4 regions of the Marinococcus halophilus genome follow, and region 3 is predicted to be linked to each of the others. Evidence: predicted binding sites of a transcription regulator. Region 3 holds the regulator's gene; each other region holds the start of a gene.
The links. Region 3 encodes LexA, which represses DNA repair genes until DNA is damaged. Its sites were predicted from a motif close to CGAACATATGTTCG; they were not measured.
Positions count from the first base shown of each region.

Region 1: B5066_RS00435 (YolD-like family protein) is a predicted target of LexA. The motif match lies at 1,393-1,406, and genes of this name have one in related genera.
Region 2: dndB (DNA sulfur modification protein DndB) is a predicted target of LexA. The motif match lies at 2,535-2,548, and genes of this name have one in related genera.
Region 4: B5066_RS05605 (type IA DNA topoisomerase) is a predicted target of LexA. The motif match lies at 2,074-2,087, and genes of this name have one in related genera.

Region 1 is NZ_FVZD01000003.1:51,399-55,520, forward strand. Features, by position in the region: gene B5066_RS00430 (DNA polymerase IV) at 1-994, opposite strand, end outside; gene B5066_RS00435 (YolD-like family protein) at 1,010-1,357, opposite strand; gene B5066_RS00440 (hypothetical protein) at 1,559-1,798, shown strand; gene B5066_RS16620 (hypothetical protein) at 1,822-1,992, shown strand; gene B5066_RS00445 (DUF6440 family protein) at 2,018-2,215, shown strand; gene B5066_RS00450 (hypothetical protein) at 2,496-3,083, opposite strand; gene B5066_RS00455 (DUF3784 domain-containing protein) at 3,240-3,533, shown strand.
Region 2 is NZ_FVZD01000006.1:1,273,019-1,277,140, forward strand. Features, by position in the region: gene dndC (DNA phosphorothioation system sulfurtransferase DndC) at 1-1,389, opposite strand, end outside; gene dndB (DNA sulfur modification protein DndB) at 1,389-2,489, opposite strand; gene dptF (DNA phosphorothioation-dependent restriction protein DptF) at 2,693-4,122, shown strand, end outside.
Region 3 is NZ_FVZD01000006.1:1,490,402-1,494,523, forward strand. Features, by position in the region: gene B5066_RS13630 (hypothetical protein) at 68-310, shown strand; gene B5066_RS13635 (hypothetical protein) at 451-744, shown strand; gene B5066_RS13640 (hypothetical protein) at 781-1,107, shown strand; gene B5066_RS13645 (hypothetical protein) at 1,279-1,572, shown strand; gene B5066_RS13650 (hypothetical protein) at 1,681-1,905, shown strand; gene B5066_RS13655 (hypothetical protein) at 2,038-2,352, shown strand; gene lexA (transcriptional repressor LexA) at 2,401-3,027, opposite strand; gene B5066_RS13665 (hypothetical protein) at 3,186-3,428, shown strand; gene B5066_RS13670 (YneB family resolvase-like protein) at 3,456-4,115, shown strand.
Region 4 is NZ_FVZD01000005.1:645,909-650,030, forward strand. Features, by position in the region: partial or broken gene B5066_RS17075 (sodium/glutamate symporter) at 1-658, shown strand, start outside; gene B5066_RS05600 (2OG-Fe dioxygenase family protein) at 1,117-1,923, opposite strand; gene B5066_RS05605 (type IA DNA topoisomerase) at 2,126-4,122, shown strand, end outside.

The sequences.
Region 1 (4,122 bases), on a different contig from region 3:
AGTGCCGATCAAACAACTTCTGACAGGCGTGATAAATCACCCGGCCGTCATTGGTCGCCATATTTAAAGTTAGTTGCCGGGAAAAGCCGACCGGGTTTTCATATGTGCCGCCAATACTTAACGACAGTTGATTCCCTATTAATCGTTCGTCCCGGGTGCGGCGGGCCACTTCTTCGGCCAGTTCGCGCAAAATCACAAAAATCTCGGTGCGTTGATGGTAGTCCCTCGGCAGGGTCATGCCGTGGCCGATGCTCTTTTTCTGTTGATGGGTGTCGGGTGTCACCGGAGACGGGTCCATGCCGTTCGCATACTGCCACAACAGCTCCCCGTTAATACCCCACCGATGCTGTAATTCTTCGACCGGGTACGTGGCTAAATGGCCGATCTTGCGGATGCCGGTTTGCATGAAGTGTTTTTCCATGCGACTGCCGACACCGAACAGCTCCCCAATCGCAAACGGCCAAAAATCATCGGCTAGGCGATTCTTGTGAAGATAAAAGATGCCTCCAGGGCGTTTTTTCGCTTGCAGATCACACGCACTTTTCGCCAGAATTTTATTTTCTCCAATGCCAATACGGGCGTAGATGCCAAATTGTCGTAGAATAGCTTTTTGCAGACGTTTAGCGGCTTGCTCGGGCCGGGACTGATGGACCGTTCCGGTGAGTTCGATAAACGATTCATCCACGGAGAACGGCTCCACTTGATCGGTATAGGTTAAAAACAGTTCATTGATCTGCGTGGATATGTCGATATAGCGTTGCATCCGGGGTTTAAGGACTGTGACCTCGGGACAAAGCGATTGGGCTTCCCCAAGCGCCTGTGCGGTCTTGATGCCGTAGCTTTTCGCCACGGGACAGGCCGCCAGAATCACGCCACTGCGCCGGTCCGGGTCGCCGGCCACCACGACCGGATGCCGGGACAGGTGCGGATGATACACCTTTTCGACGGACGCATAAAAACTCATCATGTCGATCAAAAACACCACTCGTTTCATCGGTTCGCCCTCCTTTTATCCCTGCCACGTCACGGATTGGATATGTTGAAAAGGAATCGTTGCCACAGCTCCCCCTACTTGAAGCCAGACCTGCGGCGGTGCATCCCGAAAACGGGCCACATAGCCGGTCGCCGTGTGAAACTGGCCGTTCTGCCAGTACGTGACGTCCAACAGCCACGTATAGGCCATGCCGTCATGAATCATCTGCATCACTTCCTCGATCATTTGGTCGTCCAGTTCGGGCGGCTCCTGCCACGTTTGGGCTTCCTGCCGTTGGAGCCATTGCTTGCGCCATTCCGGGAGAATCATGCGACTACTTTCCCAACGGAGATTGCTGTTCGGTGTGAGTTTGGTAGATTTCATGGGTATCACGTCCTTTCGTTACTACTTAGTATACACGAACAAGCGTTCGTTTAAACAGGATTTTTAAATAAACATTGAATCATTGTTTCCTAATATCTATTAAATTATTAATTAAAATATCATTGTATCATTGTATCTTTTTGGTTTGAATGTTATGATAGGTTTAGACGTTGAGAAAAGATAGATAAATGAGGAATCGACATGAATCAAAACTGGAACATGGAAGAATTGGAAGCGAAAATTTACAGCAGTTCCAAGCAATTATTAATCGTTAGTGTCATGCTCATGGTGGTGTCCTCGGCATCCCTCTGGTTACAACAATGGTTCTCATGGCTGGCGATTGTGGCCGTTCTACTGCTTCTGTCCTTGTTCACTTTCATTAAAGTGGTACAAATCTTTCAGTGGCAGAAACGGATTAATGAATTAATGAAACGAAAATGAGATACTAGAAAGGATGAGCAACCATGCAACAGTTTGCTTTTACGATTACCGATCACTTTTTCCCTAGCATCTTAGAGGGAGAGATTCAGGCCGATCACGAAGAAGCTGCGAAAGCGAAAATCAAAAGCCTGTATGCGAAAGAATTAGACACCGAAGAACAAGCAATCGACATTCTGACATTAGAACAACAGTAAATCATGCCAGGGGAGGGTGACGGCTGTGTTTGGACGAAAAAAAGAGGAACAAGACCAACGGTTTTATCTCAAACACAAGAACAGTATTTCATTTCTTGGGGAAGTTTCCATTATTGTTGATCGAGAAACAGGCATTAACTATATCAATTCGTCCATAGGGAATGGAAATGGTTTAACCGTTCTATTAGATGAAGAAGGAAATCCCGTTCGAGATCAAATATAAACAGGATTAGAAAAAGGAAAAGAAAAAAGAAGGGAGGAAGAAAGTGGATAGTATTAGAACATTATCTGTTTTGTTATTGATAATCATTGGTATCATTCATATTAGTGGCATGTACGTATTCCCGTTATGGTTTATCCTATTGCTCCCGGCGTTAGCAATACTAATTAATATCGGCATTGCTAGGTACGAAAGAGATAACGAAAAAGCTCTAGATGAATAGAGCAAGAAAAGCATAAAAAAAGAGGTGCTGGGAACACCTCTCTATCTTGATAGAAAAAAGCTAAAACGCCACGAAAAAGCCTCCTAGAAGCAAAAGTACGACGACGCCAACTATGATGGTAAAGCACCAGTACGTGAAAGCGATTGTTAACGATTTCGCTCTGCTCGTATTTGCGGCGATCTGAATAGTGCCGACAGTGACAATAAATGCCCAGATAATCAAAAGCCATTCGAGTATTCCATAGACGAGCGAAAATAATGCTGAGGCGGTCCCTTGCATGAGAAACAGAAATAATCCAATAAGCGTAATCGGTAGCAAAAAAAGCGAAGGAATAATCGTGGAAACATTAACCCAAAAAGCCTTTTGATAAGAGATGGGATGATCATTAATACTGCTTGCGCCTTTCAAAATCAAAGGTGTTATAAAGACAGCACATACGAAAATTAAGATAGTGAAGATTAAAAACCAGAAGGTATTTGAAAGAAGGGGAGACTGATTAGTGTCCGGAGAAATGTAAACGTTAATAAACGCTTGTAAAAGATTAATACCTAGAATAATAAATGCTATTAGTGGAAGCGAGTAATGATTGGTTAAAAAAGCAAATTGCTTCCGTGGCTGAAAAGGAAGTTGAAGAATGGATGTAAACACGAAGAGGCCTCCTCAGGTTGTTTGTAATTTCGTTCCATTTAAAACATTAATATACGTTCACGAAAGTAGCAATTCTTTATGAATGGAGTTGTTGGTTCGTAAGCGTTTTTGAAACGTTTAAGATTCTTTTTAGCTGAGGGAAAGGATTGTTGGGATATGCACGTTGGGCTAATTATTATTGGATTGCTTAGTTGGGTCTTTGCTTATTTGGTTGGTATACGAAAAAATCTTTATTTTCTTCGAGAATTTAGTTATAGAAGGGTAAAAGATACAAATAAATTGGCTCGTATTGGCGGTTTCTATTTAGCTTTTATTGGAACGATTATGCTTATCTTGGGTTTCACCAGTTATGAACATTCAAATACAATTTTATTAACAGCATTAATCATGATCGTTGCCGGATATATTATGATACAAATTTATGTGCGGTTGCGAATGATAGAACGCTAAAACAAAGAAGCTGGAAAGAAAGCCTTTCTTTTTTAGGATGTATAAAATCTTTACAGTGTAGTCGCCAATTTAAGAAGGAGAATCTAACTTTGTCTTTCTACTTCTTTACTATATTCATTTCTTTTATTGCTTTAGGAACTGTTTTTTTTATTAAAAATGCTTCAAAGATGAATAGAAGATATTTTCTTCTAACACTGATAATAGGATTATTATCAATACTTTGCTTTTCAGCTGGGTTTATCCATCCTCAACTCGGATTTTACGGTATATTATTTGCGTACTTCGGCATCTTCTTTTATATCGTTTTCTTGTTAATGTCGATACTTTATCGTTCGAGATAACAAAACTTAGAATCTTTGTTTTGTCTGTAATATAGAAATTAAAGTGAACAAACCTGCTAAGGCAATAGAAGCATGCAAATTAATAAAACCTAGAGTATTGAACTGAGGATTGATGAAAAGAGCGTAAATGTACAACAAAGAAGCTAGACCACCAAGAAAGCCTATTAGAATGAATTTAATCTTTCTTATTCTTGAAGCATTTTTTATAAGAAACCACATACCAATAATAATCATTGTTAGAAAAAACC
Region 2 (4,122 bases), 220 kb from region 3:
AAGAGGACGATCATCTAATTCCCAGTCAAGTTCTCTACCCATAACTTTCCGGTAAATTTCGGGTAGTGCATCTTCAAAGTTTCCAGCCTCTAGCCAAAATCTTCTTATTACGCGTAGTTCTTCTTCGCGTATCAACTCGAAATTAGGATCTTCAGGATGACGTATATCTCTTTGAGTTATAAGCAGATTTTCGAGTATTTCCTTCCTTGCTTCCATTGTAAATGGCCCTAATCCCAGTTGTTCCAAATTTCCATCTTCATTCCTTACCAATAGCTTTAAATCTCCTGCACTTGCCAGATTTATTTGTTCTTCTTTTATATAGGTTTTCAAATTTTCTTTAGATACTATTGTGTATTCTTTTAAGTTAATTAAATCTTTTTTTCGGCTGCCTTTTTTCGGAATAACAACGTAATTTTCTCCGTTTATTTCTTCAATATGAACTTCTTTAAAGTACATTTGCCCGTTCATTCTATATTTCATTCTTCTTTCTCGATCGTCACGAATCTCAGCTAACCAATTACGAAATTCTAATAATGGACGCATCCAATCTTCGCCGCTTTCAATAAAACCATTTAAGGCTTTATCTTCATTAACGACTGTACACACCCAACAGCCAAAACGACTGTTCCCACAGGAACCAGCATTTTCTTTTACACTTGTATCTACGACTAAAGGGCATTCCCCGCTATTTGAGTCTTGATACAATTTGTTTAATTCATGATTATTATCTCCCCAAGGAGACTCAACAGTTAATAAATAATCCCAAACATCATCTACATTAAAATCACGTACGGGTGCATACACATAAGCGTTTGAAAGAGAAGAATGTCGCATCAAAGTTTTTCCTTCTACGCTGTGCGATTTCATAACGTTAGCCCTAGTAGCACTTTCGTTATCACGAACGCCTAAAACCATAATCACTTCACCAAATTTAGATACTTTATCTTTAATAAAAGTATTGGCTGGATCAATTTTTAAACGATCTGTACACCATCTAAATTTTTGATTAGGTAGAGGGTACCCTTTACCTATTATATTAGCCCAATAGGATTGCTCAGGTTCAGGTTTAACTTTATGCGTTTCTATAGGTAATCCTATCTGCAAAGCTTTATTTTGAATGTTTATTAAAGTAGTATTAATTGATTGAATAATTAGAGGCGTCTCTACTAATGTATCAGAGGATATAACATAAACTTTCTTGTGTAATTCTTCTTTTGGTAATTCTGAGAGGGCTTCAAATACTAGTTGAATGACGGTAGTTGAATCTTTACCCCCACTATAGCCAACTACCCATGGACGCTCATCTGATTTATAGACTTTTTTAATCTGTTCTTTAGATTCTTCAACTTTAGGAAATTGTTTATTTAATAAATTATTAATGGTTTGCATTATTTAATCTCGCTTTCCTTAAATTTATCCTCTAATTTAGTTTCATTTTCTGTTAAAGGAAGAAGTAATTTTTGTTTTATTAAATTTGCTGTAAGTTGAATAGTGTAGTTGTTTTTTTGAATTCTACCGTTTGCGTTAAAAGCTCTACCTTCCCAGTCTTTTGAGTTAGATCTATTCCAATCAATAGAAGATAAATTCTTTAAAATTTCTTTCCATCTATCAGGATAATAATCATAAACGTATTTTCCTACGATTCCTATAGCTTCAAGGAACAAGCCATGGCCAACAATATAATTCATTCTAAGTTCACGAGGATTAAGCTCTTTATTTAATACCATTTTCCATTCCAAAATAATGTCACATAAAAATGCCCAAAAATCTTTCAAGAACTTTTCTTCATCTTCAGTTATTATGTCACCTTTAGTTTTGTTAACTAGCCTCAAATTAGTATTAAAAATATGATTTAAAGCTACTATTTTCGGAGAATTTTTAGACAATGACACACGTTCGTGATCAGTATACCGAGCCAATAATGGATTGTGAGCCACAATTTCTTTAGTAATGATAGCCAATTTGTCGCGATGATCGTAAAGAATTCCAATAGAAGAAGTAGTATTGACCGCATGTCTATTAAGATCCGAGAAAATTTGCTGTGAATTTTTTAAACCAGAATCTTTGAAAAACACTACTGAAATCGTTTCATTACCTAATTCAGGTGCAATTTTTAACGCTTCTTCGATAGCAGCTCTTCGGTGTTGTCCATCGTTAATAAGAAATTTTGTGTCTAAAGATATAATTAGTTTGCCGATATTCTCGAACCCAGGTTCATGACTAAACGGTTGAAACTCTACCTGACCGTCTAATGAAGCAGTAAGTGAAGAGAAAACATAATTGTCTTGATTTTCGACTATATAATTAGTCATTTCAGGAATTCTATTTTTATTTAAAATCCTTTGAGCACGATGTTGTGGAGGGATTTCTTCTTCATCAAATAAAAATATTTTAGGAATTAAACGTAGGGGGGACATGACTACGAAATATTCTTCTCCAGCTTGTTGGCCTTTAAGCGCTGGAAAACTATAATTAAAACCAGTTTCCATATACAAACACCTCAATTACGTACGTAATATTTATCATCATTTTAACGAATAAATGTTCTGCTTACAACTATTTAAATAGTCAAAACAAAAATTTTTATTCTGAAAATACCAATCAAAAGTCCTGTGAAGAATACCTTTTATGTTAAAATAATTACAAACTAGTAAAAATATCACTATTAAAGAAGGTGATCTATTTGGAAAACATGTATGATTGTTTGATTCCTGAATTAAGTCGTTTAAAGCAATCTTCTTTAGAAGCTGTGGAAAACGTAGATAATTTTAATGCATTTAAAAAGTATATGCACATTGAAAGACCATTTGAAGAAAAATTAAAAACGATACTTAGAGATTTAAGAGGCGAGAAAAGACCTCAACTTGTGCTAGTTTGTGGCAGCGTCGGCGATGGAAAATCGCATTTAATTTCTTACTTAAAAGAAACAGAACCTGAACTGTTTGAAAATGTTGACATTCATAATGATGCCACTGAAAGTTTTTCTCCAAGTGAAACTTCAATTGATACATTAAATACCGAAATGAGAAGATTTAATGATATTTCGATACAAGAGGGTTTAGATTCTCAATATAATCATATGATAGTTGCCATTAATTTGGGGACTTTAAACAATTTTTTAAATTCTGATTACCATAAAAACTATAAAGCTCTTTATGAATTTGTTAATGAGAATAATATATTAGAAGAGGAAACCATAAGCGAGAAAAGTTTAGAAAATTGGCCATTTCATTTTATTAACCTAAGCGAGTACCATTTATTCGAATTGAAATCCGGAGGAGTTGATTCTTCCTTACAAAAAAACATGTTAAGTAGAATTACTAAGGAAGGTAATAATAATCCTTTTTACAGAACTTATGAATTAAACTGTCAGAATAAGTGTCCAGTAAAAGAAATATGCCCAGTTAAAAAAAATTACGAACTATTAAGTAGAGAAGACTCTCAAAATACTATTATAAAACAGTTAGCAGAACTTAATATTAAATATAAATCTATAATATCACCAAGAACTTACATGGATTTTATTTATCATATTATGGTAGATGAAAAGTTAGATTTTCCTAATAAAACAAAAATAATTGTTGACCGTCTTAAAAATTATAATCCTAAAGATTATCTGTATGCGTTATTGCCCAATCGTTTTTACGAATATGGAAAAGATACTGAAATTTTTAAAGATGTCAAGCACATTCAACCAGGAATAAAAAGAAATGAAAAGACTGATCGACTTTTAATTTCTTTCTTCAACACTGAAAATATAGATAAATTCTTTTATGAATATATAGATGAAGATTTAATTCAAAAATTAGATTTATCTTCTATCTTTAAGAGTGTAGAAGATGATTTGTTGAAAAAGGAATTGTATGTAAGTTTACTTAGAATAAATAAATTTTTTCCTAATTCTAGTTTAAAAGAAATTGATGATAAAGATTGGAATTACGAGACTTTTCTTAAATATTTATATGCTTGGAATAGAAATGACCAGCCGAATATTAGAAGTTTATATAAATCAATTGAACGTAGTATTTATTTATGGAACGGTGACGCGGGTGAAAATAAAATCAATTTATTTATTGGAGCTAATCAATGGAAATATAGTGTAATTCAATTTTTAACAGTTGA
Region 3 (4,122 bases):
TAATACGCGTAAAATAGGGGATTATAGCTGTGAAAAGAAGATCGATGATTGGAAAGGAGAGAAAAACATGAGTCCAAGAAAAGAAGCGATGGCCCAGCTGGCCGGAAGAGTGGAACGGGGAGAAATTGGAGCGGAATGGTCGCCGGTGGATGAAATCGAGCAGGATCGTTTCCAGGAGCTTGTCGAGCACGGCTACGTCACGTACGCCGACGCTTCCGGGGAAAAGGAAGAGGCGGTCTACAGCGGCATTGCCATCACAAAAGAAGGCCGGGAGCTGTTTGAAGAATATAAGCGCCAGGTAGATGAATAACCTGAACGTATCCGGCGGGCGGTGTTAAACCAGCCGCCTTTTTTCATAGACGCTGGTGAATGCGAAGAAATTTGAAGATTGAACCACCGCCTGGGACGGGAATGGAAGCAGACAGCAACCATAAAACCCAGGAGGATGCAATGCCGACATTAACGCTGGAATCTATTAAAACAGTTACTACAAATGAAGTAATTCATATAAACGATGGCAAGCTCTACGCAGGAGAAGGACCGTTGGAGCGCTGGACAGTGTCCATTATGGACTGTGAAAACAAAGAATTTTTCTATCAGGCATTCAACAGCGCTTCTCCCGCGCTGGATTTGTTTTTCCGGACCGGGGAAGGCTTTCATTTTGGCGGCCAGGTGTACATCACCCGGGCGGATGAGGAAAATATAGAGCTTGAAGGAAGCAGCGCGCTTCAGGAACAGTCTTAATCCCTTCATTAAAAATCGGATCTAAGGAGGATGACTATGCCACAGGAACCGGATTTTTCCCGGGAAGGCTGGAAAGGCTACCGGGTACGCCCGCTCCATTTTGCCGGTGAATCGCTCGAAGTGTATCACGAAACAGAACTGGAGCTGCTCGTCCAGGTGACTACCTCGGCGATGGCAGCTGAAGCAAGTTTAAAGGAAGAAAACGTGCCGGAATGGTTATGGGAGATCGGTATCGATTATCTGACCAGCAAACAGCCGGAGGAAAGAAAACGCCTGGTAATAACTGTGCAGGACGTCACGGACGGCGAAGTAAACAAAGCGTATGAGAATTTACTACGGGATTTTGAAGCACCCTCGATCTGAGAGGGTGCTTTTTGCTTCTATTATATAGAAGAAACAAGGGGAGAACTGGCAGAGAGAGCCGCAGGAGGAGCTTTTCGCTCGCGGACAGGGAAATTCTTTCAGAAAAAACGGGCAGGTGGCTTCTCGAACGGAAAAAACTGTGGTATAAATAAGTAGAGGGGGTGGATGACAGTGGCTTTAGTGGAATTCAAATGCAGAACGCAGCCGCAGGTGACGTACAGCAGTGACGGTCATGAAATTCATTACAAGGTGATTGAATACGCCGACGGCTATGAAGTGGTGCTTCATTCGATGAGTGATTTTCAGCCGGCCGATGAAAAACTGCTGTTTCATCAGGGAAGTCAGGTCATTCACGCCAAAGAGCATACTTACGTATTAGACACCTGTGATTGTGTATACAGCGGGGAGTCCGATGAAACGATCGATCACTCGATCTGTCACAAACCATATTCTAAATCCATGTAGCGGTTAAACGGAGCTTTCCTTCCCGGGAGGCTCTTTTTTGTGGTAGACGCTTGCGCGCATACAGGCTCATATTTGTAATCATTCCGGAAAAGAGAAAGGGGCATACACATGCTGCATTTTGAAAAAAAGGACCTGCACAATTTAAACCACGCGGAGGCGCCGTACGTCTCCATTTACCAGTACGGAAAAACGGATATCAGCAGCCATCCCTCCGACAGCAGCCGCGTGGGACTGTCCAAGCAGGGTATGATGAAGCTGGTGAACTACTGGATCCAGGAAGGCAACCTTGATGATAACGACAAACAGCAGATTAAAGAATGGCTTGACGAGTAACCTCCGGAAGGCGCGGCAGTGAAATTTCGGGTTTAGCAGGAAGGGCGCCGGGAAAAGGAATCACAATTCACCAATCGAAAAACGAGCTTCGGGCACAGCTCAGTGCTGAAGTCGTTAAAGGGGGCAATCGTGATGGCACGCCTGCTTGACTTTTACCAGGGACCGTATGAAGGGAGCCCGGGAGAGTCGGAACATTTCAATGGACCGGTGCTCCACATTTTTGAGCGCGGTCAGCTGCTGCTGTCGATGCAGATTACGGCAGAAGCGCTCCAGAAAAATGAGCTCAGCGTAGACATGATGACGGTGTATGAGTGGCTCTGGCACCGGGGGCTTGAATTTATTGAACGGGAAAACATTACGGCAGCCACGGTGGTAATAATAACCGACCGGGATATCGAAAAGGACGAAATCATTACGGATTACCGGACGCTTGCTTTTCGGAGATAGAACAAAACAGGGCGCCTGCATTCAGTGCAGGCGCCCTGTTTTATGGGATTAAAAGATGGTGCGGAAAACGCCGGTGACTCTGCCGAGTATCGTACAGTTTTCTAAAATAATTGGATCCATGGTGGCATTTTCAGGCTGCAGCCGGATAAAGTTTTCTTCTTTATAGAACCGCTTAACCGTCGCTTCCATTTCGTCTGTCATTGCAACAATGATATCGCCATTATCTGCGGTCTGCTGTTTTTGAACAACGACAAGGTCCCCGTCAAAAATCCCGGCTTCAATCATGCTGTCACCCTGGATGGTAAGCATGTAGACCTGCTCCTCATCGGTCACCATCCGCTCTGGAAGAGGGATGTATTCTTCAACATTTTCCACCGCAGTAATAGGCTCCCCGGCCGTGACTTTACCGATGACCGGAACATACACGGCTTTGCTTTCGTGAATCGGCTCGCTGCCCTGTTCTTCAAGCTCAAGTACTTCAATCGCCCGTGGCTTTGTCGGGTCGCGGCGGATTAGATTTTTGTTTTCAAGGCGGGCGAGGTGCCCGTGAACCGTGGAACTCGAAGCGAGTCCGACAGCTTCCCCGATCTCCCGTACCGAAGGCGGATAGCCTTTTTCTTTTACTTCTTCTTTTATATAATCAAGAATTTGCTGCTGGCGCTTGGATAGCTTCATCTCCGCACCTCCTTTTGAGGAATTTTTCTGAATAAAGTATAGCATGAGGGGAACAAAAACGCAAACACCCGTTCTAATATTTTTGTTGACGGGAACAGGCATTCTGGTATACTGGATGAATATAAGAACATACATTCTCATTAAGGGGGAACGCACACATGAATAAACTAAAAACTTTTACTTCCACGGACTGGACCATGCTTGCCTTGTTTGCATTTGCGCTTATGTTTCTGGTATATTCAGCGGACGCTTCAATCACTCCGGAAACGCTGGACGGCACGGATACAGACCGGCCGGCAGAAATCGTCCATGAAGAACAGCATCCGGTTTTAAAAGACAAGTTAGTCTACCAGGAAGAGCCGTGGGAACGGACAGTGACATTTGACGCTCCCGAACAGTAAAACCCGAACGGAAAGGACCGCAAAGACATGAAAACATGCATTATCTATGCCCGGGTAAGTACGGAAAAAGAAGAACAGCAGTCCTCGCTTGCCAGGCAGCAGGAAGAGCTGGAGGCTCTTGCGGCCGCGAATGGCTGGGCTGTGCAGCAGGTCATTACCGAACAGGAAAGCAGCTATTCGGTGGAACGGGACGGGCTTCTCCGCGTGTTTGAGCTTCTTGATGATACCGAAGCGGATACGCTGTTAATCACGGACGATACGCGGCTTGGACGTGGAAATGCCAAAATCGCCGTGCTTCACGAACTGCAGAAACGGGGCACGTTCATCTATACGGTAAAAGAGGACGGAGAGCTCGAAATTGCGGATACTGACCATATGATTATGGATATTTTGTCCATCGTCGAAGAACACCAGCGCCGGCTCCATAATTTCAAAATTAAGCGGGGGATGCAGCGGGCGGTGGAAAACGGCTATCATCCGGAGGAAAACTTCGGACTGAACCGGAGCGGCGGGCGAAAGAAAAAAGAAGTGCCCATTGAAGAAATTGTTAAACTGAAGCAGCGGGAGCTGACGTTTAAAGATATTGCCTCTACGCTCCGCGGCCTCGGCTACGATATTTCCAAAGCGACGGTGCACCGCCGTTATAAAGAACACGAAAAGCAGGCGGCCGAAACAGAGCAGCAGTGATTTATTT
Region 4 (4,122 bases), on a different contig from region 3:
TGGCCTGCCGCCGGCTGCCGGGGCGCTGATTGAAATTGGTTTTGTGGGCGGCCACGGTACAGCCGCCGGGCTGGAAAGTACATTCACCCAGCTGGGCTTTGAGCAGGGTTATGATCTGGCGATCGGCCTTGCCACTGTGGGTGTACTTTCCGGAGTTATCGCTGGGGTCATTTTATTGAATTGGGGTGTGCGCCGTAATAAGTCAAACATACTCAAAAAACCAGAAGATGTTTCGGTGGACGCCCAGTTAGGCATTAATGAGCATGAGGCACGGGATGCTGCGGGCAAAATGACCACGTCTCCCACTTCAATCGATCCTCTTGCTTTTCACGTTGCTCTAGTAGCTATTGCTGTTTTTACCGGATATTTGCTTCTCGAAGCACTCGTGTGGCTGGAATCCGTAACGTGGGGAGCATGGAGCGGAGTCTATATCTTTGAATACATTCCTTTATTTCCGCTAGCTATGATCGGCGGTATTCTGCTTCAACTGGTGTTTACGAAATGGGATCGCTTTGACATCATCGACCGTGGCCTGATCAACCGTATCCAGGGGTTGTCGCTTGACCTGCTGATCGTTAGTGCACTGGCAAGTTTGCAGTTATCAGTACTAGGCACTTATTTCCTGCCTTTTCTCATTTTAGCTGTTTCGGGTATTTTGCTGAATGTGCTCGGTTTTATCTATTTGGCGCCCCGTATGATTCCATCGTATTGGTTTGAGAGAGCTCTTGGCGATTTTGGGCAGTCTACTGGCGTGGCAGCGACTGGGCTTCTCTTAATGAGGGTGGCTGATCCTGAAAATAAGTCCCCTGCCTTTACTGCCTTCGGCTATAAGCAAATTTTATTTGAACCAATGGTGGGCGGCGGTCTCGTAACGGCTGCTTCTATCCCATTTATTTATCAATTCGGTGCATTACCTGTTCTCATTGTTGTAACTGCACTGATGATAGCCTTTATGCTGTTGGGCCTTTTATATTTTGGGCGTAAACGTGAAGCTTCTTCAGAAAAATGAAATCATTGAAAGAAGCATAAGTTTGTTCACCGGGGGCTTTTACAGCAGCCTCCGAAAAAGTTGCTCTCCATTTAAAACCCCCGGCGTCTGGGGCGCCGGGGGTCCTTTTATACATAATCCATGTTGTTGGTATCGCCGTGCATGCTGCGAATTTCATCCGGGTTGGCAACGACGGTTGGCTGGTAATCAATTAAAATGGCTGAGCGCTCCCCGGGCCCGTCCTCTGGCCCCTTGCGTACAGAGCCAACATAATGAGTGACCAGCGGATCATACACTCCGTAGGATTCGAGGGGGCGGGTCATGTAAAAGGAGTCAGTGATTTTATCCTTTTCTACATCTTCCGGCATCCGCCCACGGACTTCCGGTACAGAAATAACGTTTCGGGCGCCTTCGATATTTCGCCGGCGGATCAGGTGGGCGAACGTAAACGGCTCTCCGTCCTGGTGCAAGGTATTCGGCGATGAAAATGCTTCGTCCTCTTTCGAGTCAACGTGAAGCTTCACAAAGTGGACTCCCGCATGAAAAGGCATGAGCGCATCTTCGCGTGTCCAGAATGTCTGGCGGAAGTTAAAAGCGATCAGCGCTTCAAGCAGCCGATTGTGCCTGATGTGCTCAGGGATGGCAGGAAAGCGGCGGCTCGCATCGGGATATTCCGGATTGAACGACCCCTGGAAATAATCGTAGTAGCTTTTACCGTCCCTAACCGTTTCCGGCAGCCATTCGATTCGGTGGGTGCCCGGGAAAATAACGGCACGTCCGTACTGGCGGTATCGATTCAGGTGCGGTGCATAATCGTCGGCCGGAAGATTGTCAAAGGCCGCAGTTAAGGCTGCCAGGTCTTCTTCGCTATAGCTTTCGTGCAGTATATCAGCTAAGTCGTAATATTCATAACCGTGCTGTTTTAAAGGTTTCATTTGTTTATTTCTCCTCCCGAATGGTGGTTTCTTCGAGTGGAAGCATCCTCCCATTGTTTTCACAAATGCTAGTGTATCACGCCGGGACGGAGTTGAGTATATGAAAGGCAGGCTCCTTCTTTCGTTTTTGTGACAGATTCCTTATAATAAAGAACAAATGTTCTTGAAATTCAAAGAAATCAGCGAAGAGAGGAATTTCTTTATGCCAGTCATATTAGCGGAAAAACCGTCGCAGGCAAAAGCCTATGCGGCCGCGTTTCAGATACAGGAGAAAAAGGACGGGTACATGCGGCTGAAGCCGTGCAGTCTGTTTCCGGACGGGGCAGTGCTTACCTGGGGCTTCGGCCATTTGCTCGAGCTCCGGGCCCCGGCCGATTACGAGTCCTCCTGGAAAAAATGGTCGCTCGACACACTTCCGATGCTTCCTGCCCATTTCCGCTTCAAACCGAACCCGCGGGCGTTCAAGCAGTTGAAGGTCGTTAAGCAGATGCTGCAGGAAGCCGACAGCATTATTATTGCGACCGACTGTGACCGTGAAGGCGAAAACATCGCACGAAGCGTCATTGATTATACGAAAACGTCCCATAAACCGATCCGGCGTCTTTGGATTAACAGCCTGGAAAAGGACGAGGTATACAAAGGCTTTGAACAGCTCCGGGAGGGGGCAGACTATTTTTCGCTATATGAGGAGGCACGGGCCCGCCAGTTTTCCGACTGGATCGTCGGCATGAACGCGAGCCGCCTGTATACGCTTTTGCTAAAACAAAAGGGCATCAATGAAGTGTTCAGTGTCGGCAGGGTCCAGACGCCAACGCTCAAGCTTATTTACGACAGACAGAAAGAAATTGAGGCGTTTGAGCCCGAACCCTACTGGGAGCTTGAAGGAACCTTCCGTGCGGAAGCAGGCGAGTATAAAGGAAAGTATAAAAAGCGCTTCGGCTCAAAGGAAGAAGTACTCCGGATTTGGAAGGAGCACGGCTTGAAAAAGGATACCGAAGGAACAATCAGCAGCATAAAAAAAGAAGAAAAACAGGAAAAGCCGCCGCTTCTTCATTCGCTGTCGAGCCTGCAGACAACGATGAACAGAAAATATAAAATGAGCCCGTCTGCTGTGCTGAAAACGGTCCAGAGCCTGTATGACGAGCCGCTAAAAGCTGTTTCCTACCCGAGAACAGACACCCGCCACATTACTTCGGGTGAATTTAACTACTTAAAAGGGAATCTGAACCGGATGCAGGACTGTATGAACGCTTCCTTCGAACCGGCATCCTTGACGCCTTCGAAACGGTTTGTAGACGGGGGTAAAGTCCAGGAGCACCATGCGATCATCCCAACGAAAAAAGTGTTGAGCGAGGGCCAGTTCGAAAAGCTGAACCGGGCCCAGCAGCAGGTATACAAAGAAATAATGAATAGCGTGCTCGCGATGTTTCACCGGAACTATGTGTATGAAGAAACAACGCTCGAAACGGACGTCCAGGGCCTCATCTTTGAAAGCAAGGGACGGGTGGACAGCCAACTGGGCTGGAAGGAGCTGTTTCCGGCACCTAAAAAGAAGAAGGAGCAGGAGGATAAAACACTGCCTCCAGTTACTGAAGGAGAGCAGGTTAAAGCGTATGTCCAGGCAGCTGAAAAGGAAACCCAGCCACCTAAGCCCTACACAGAAGGCCAGCTGATCAATATGATGAAGTCCTGCGGCAAATGGATTGAAGACGACGAAGCTTCCAAAAAAGTACTGCAGGAAACAGAAGGCCTTGGGACAGAAGCGACGCGAAGCACTATTATTCAGACGCTGCAGAAACAGGAATATATCCGGATTCAGAAAAACGTCGTGGAAGTCACCGCCAAAGGCCGCGCCCTCTGCGAGGTAGTAGAGGGAACGCTTTTATCCAAGCCACTTTTGACCGCAAAATGGGAAGCCTTTTTAAAGCAAATCGGAAGCGGTGAAGCAGATAAAGAAGCTTTTTTAAAGCAGACCGAGGCTTTTACGAAAAAGTTGGTCGAAGAGGCGCCGGCAGGCATGACGAATATGCAGACCCATCCGGATCAGGTGGCCGCCTCCAAAAAACAGCCGCAGCGCGCAGAGCCGATCGCTCTTTGTCCCGTATGCCAAAAAGGGCAGCTGATGGAACGAAAATCCTTTTATGGCTGCAGCGAATATGCAAACGGCTGTAAATTCACCATACCAAAAACATTATTAAA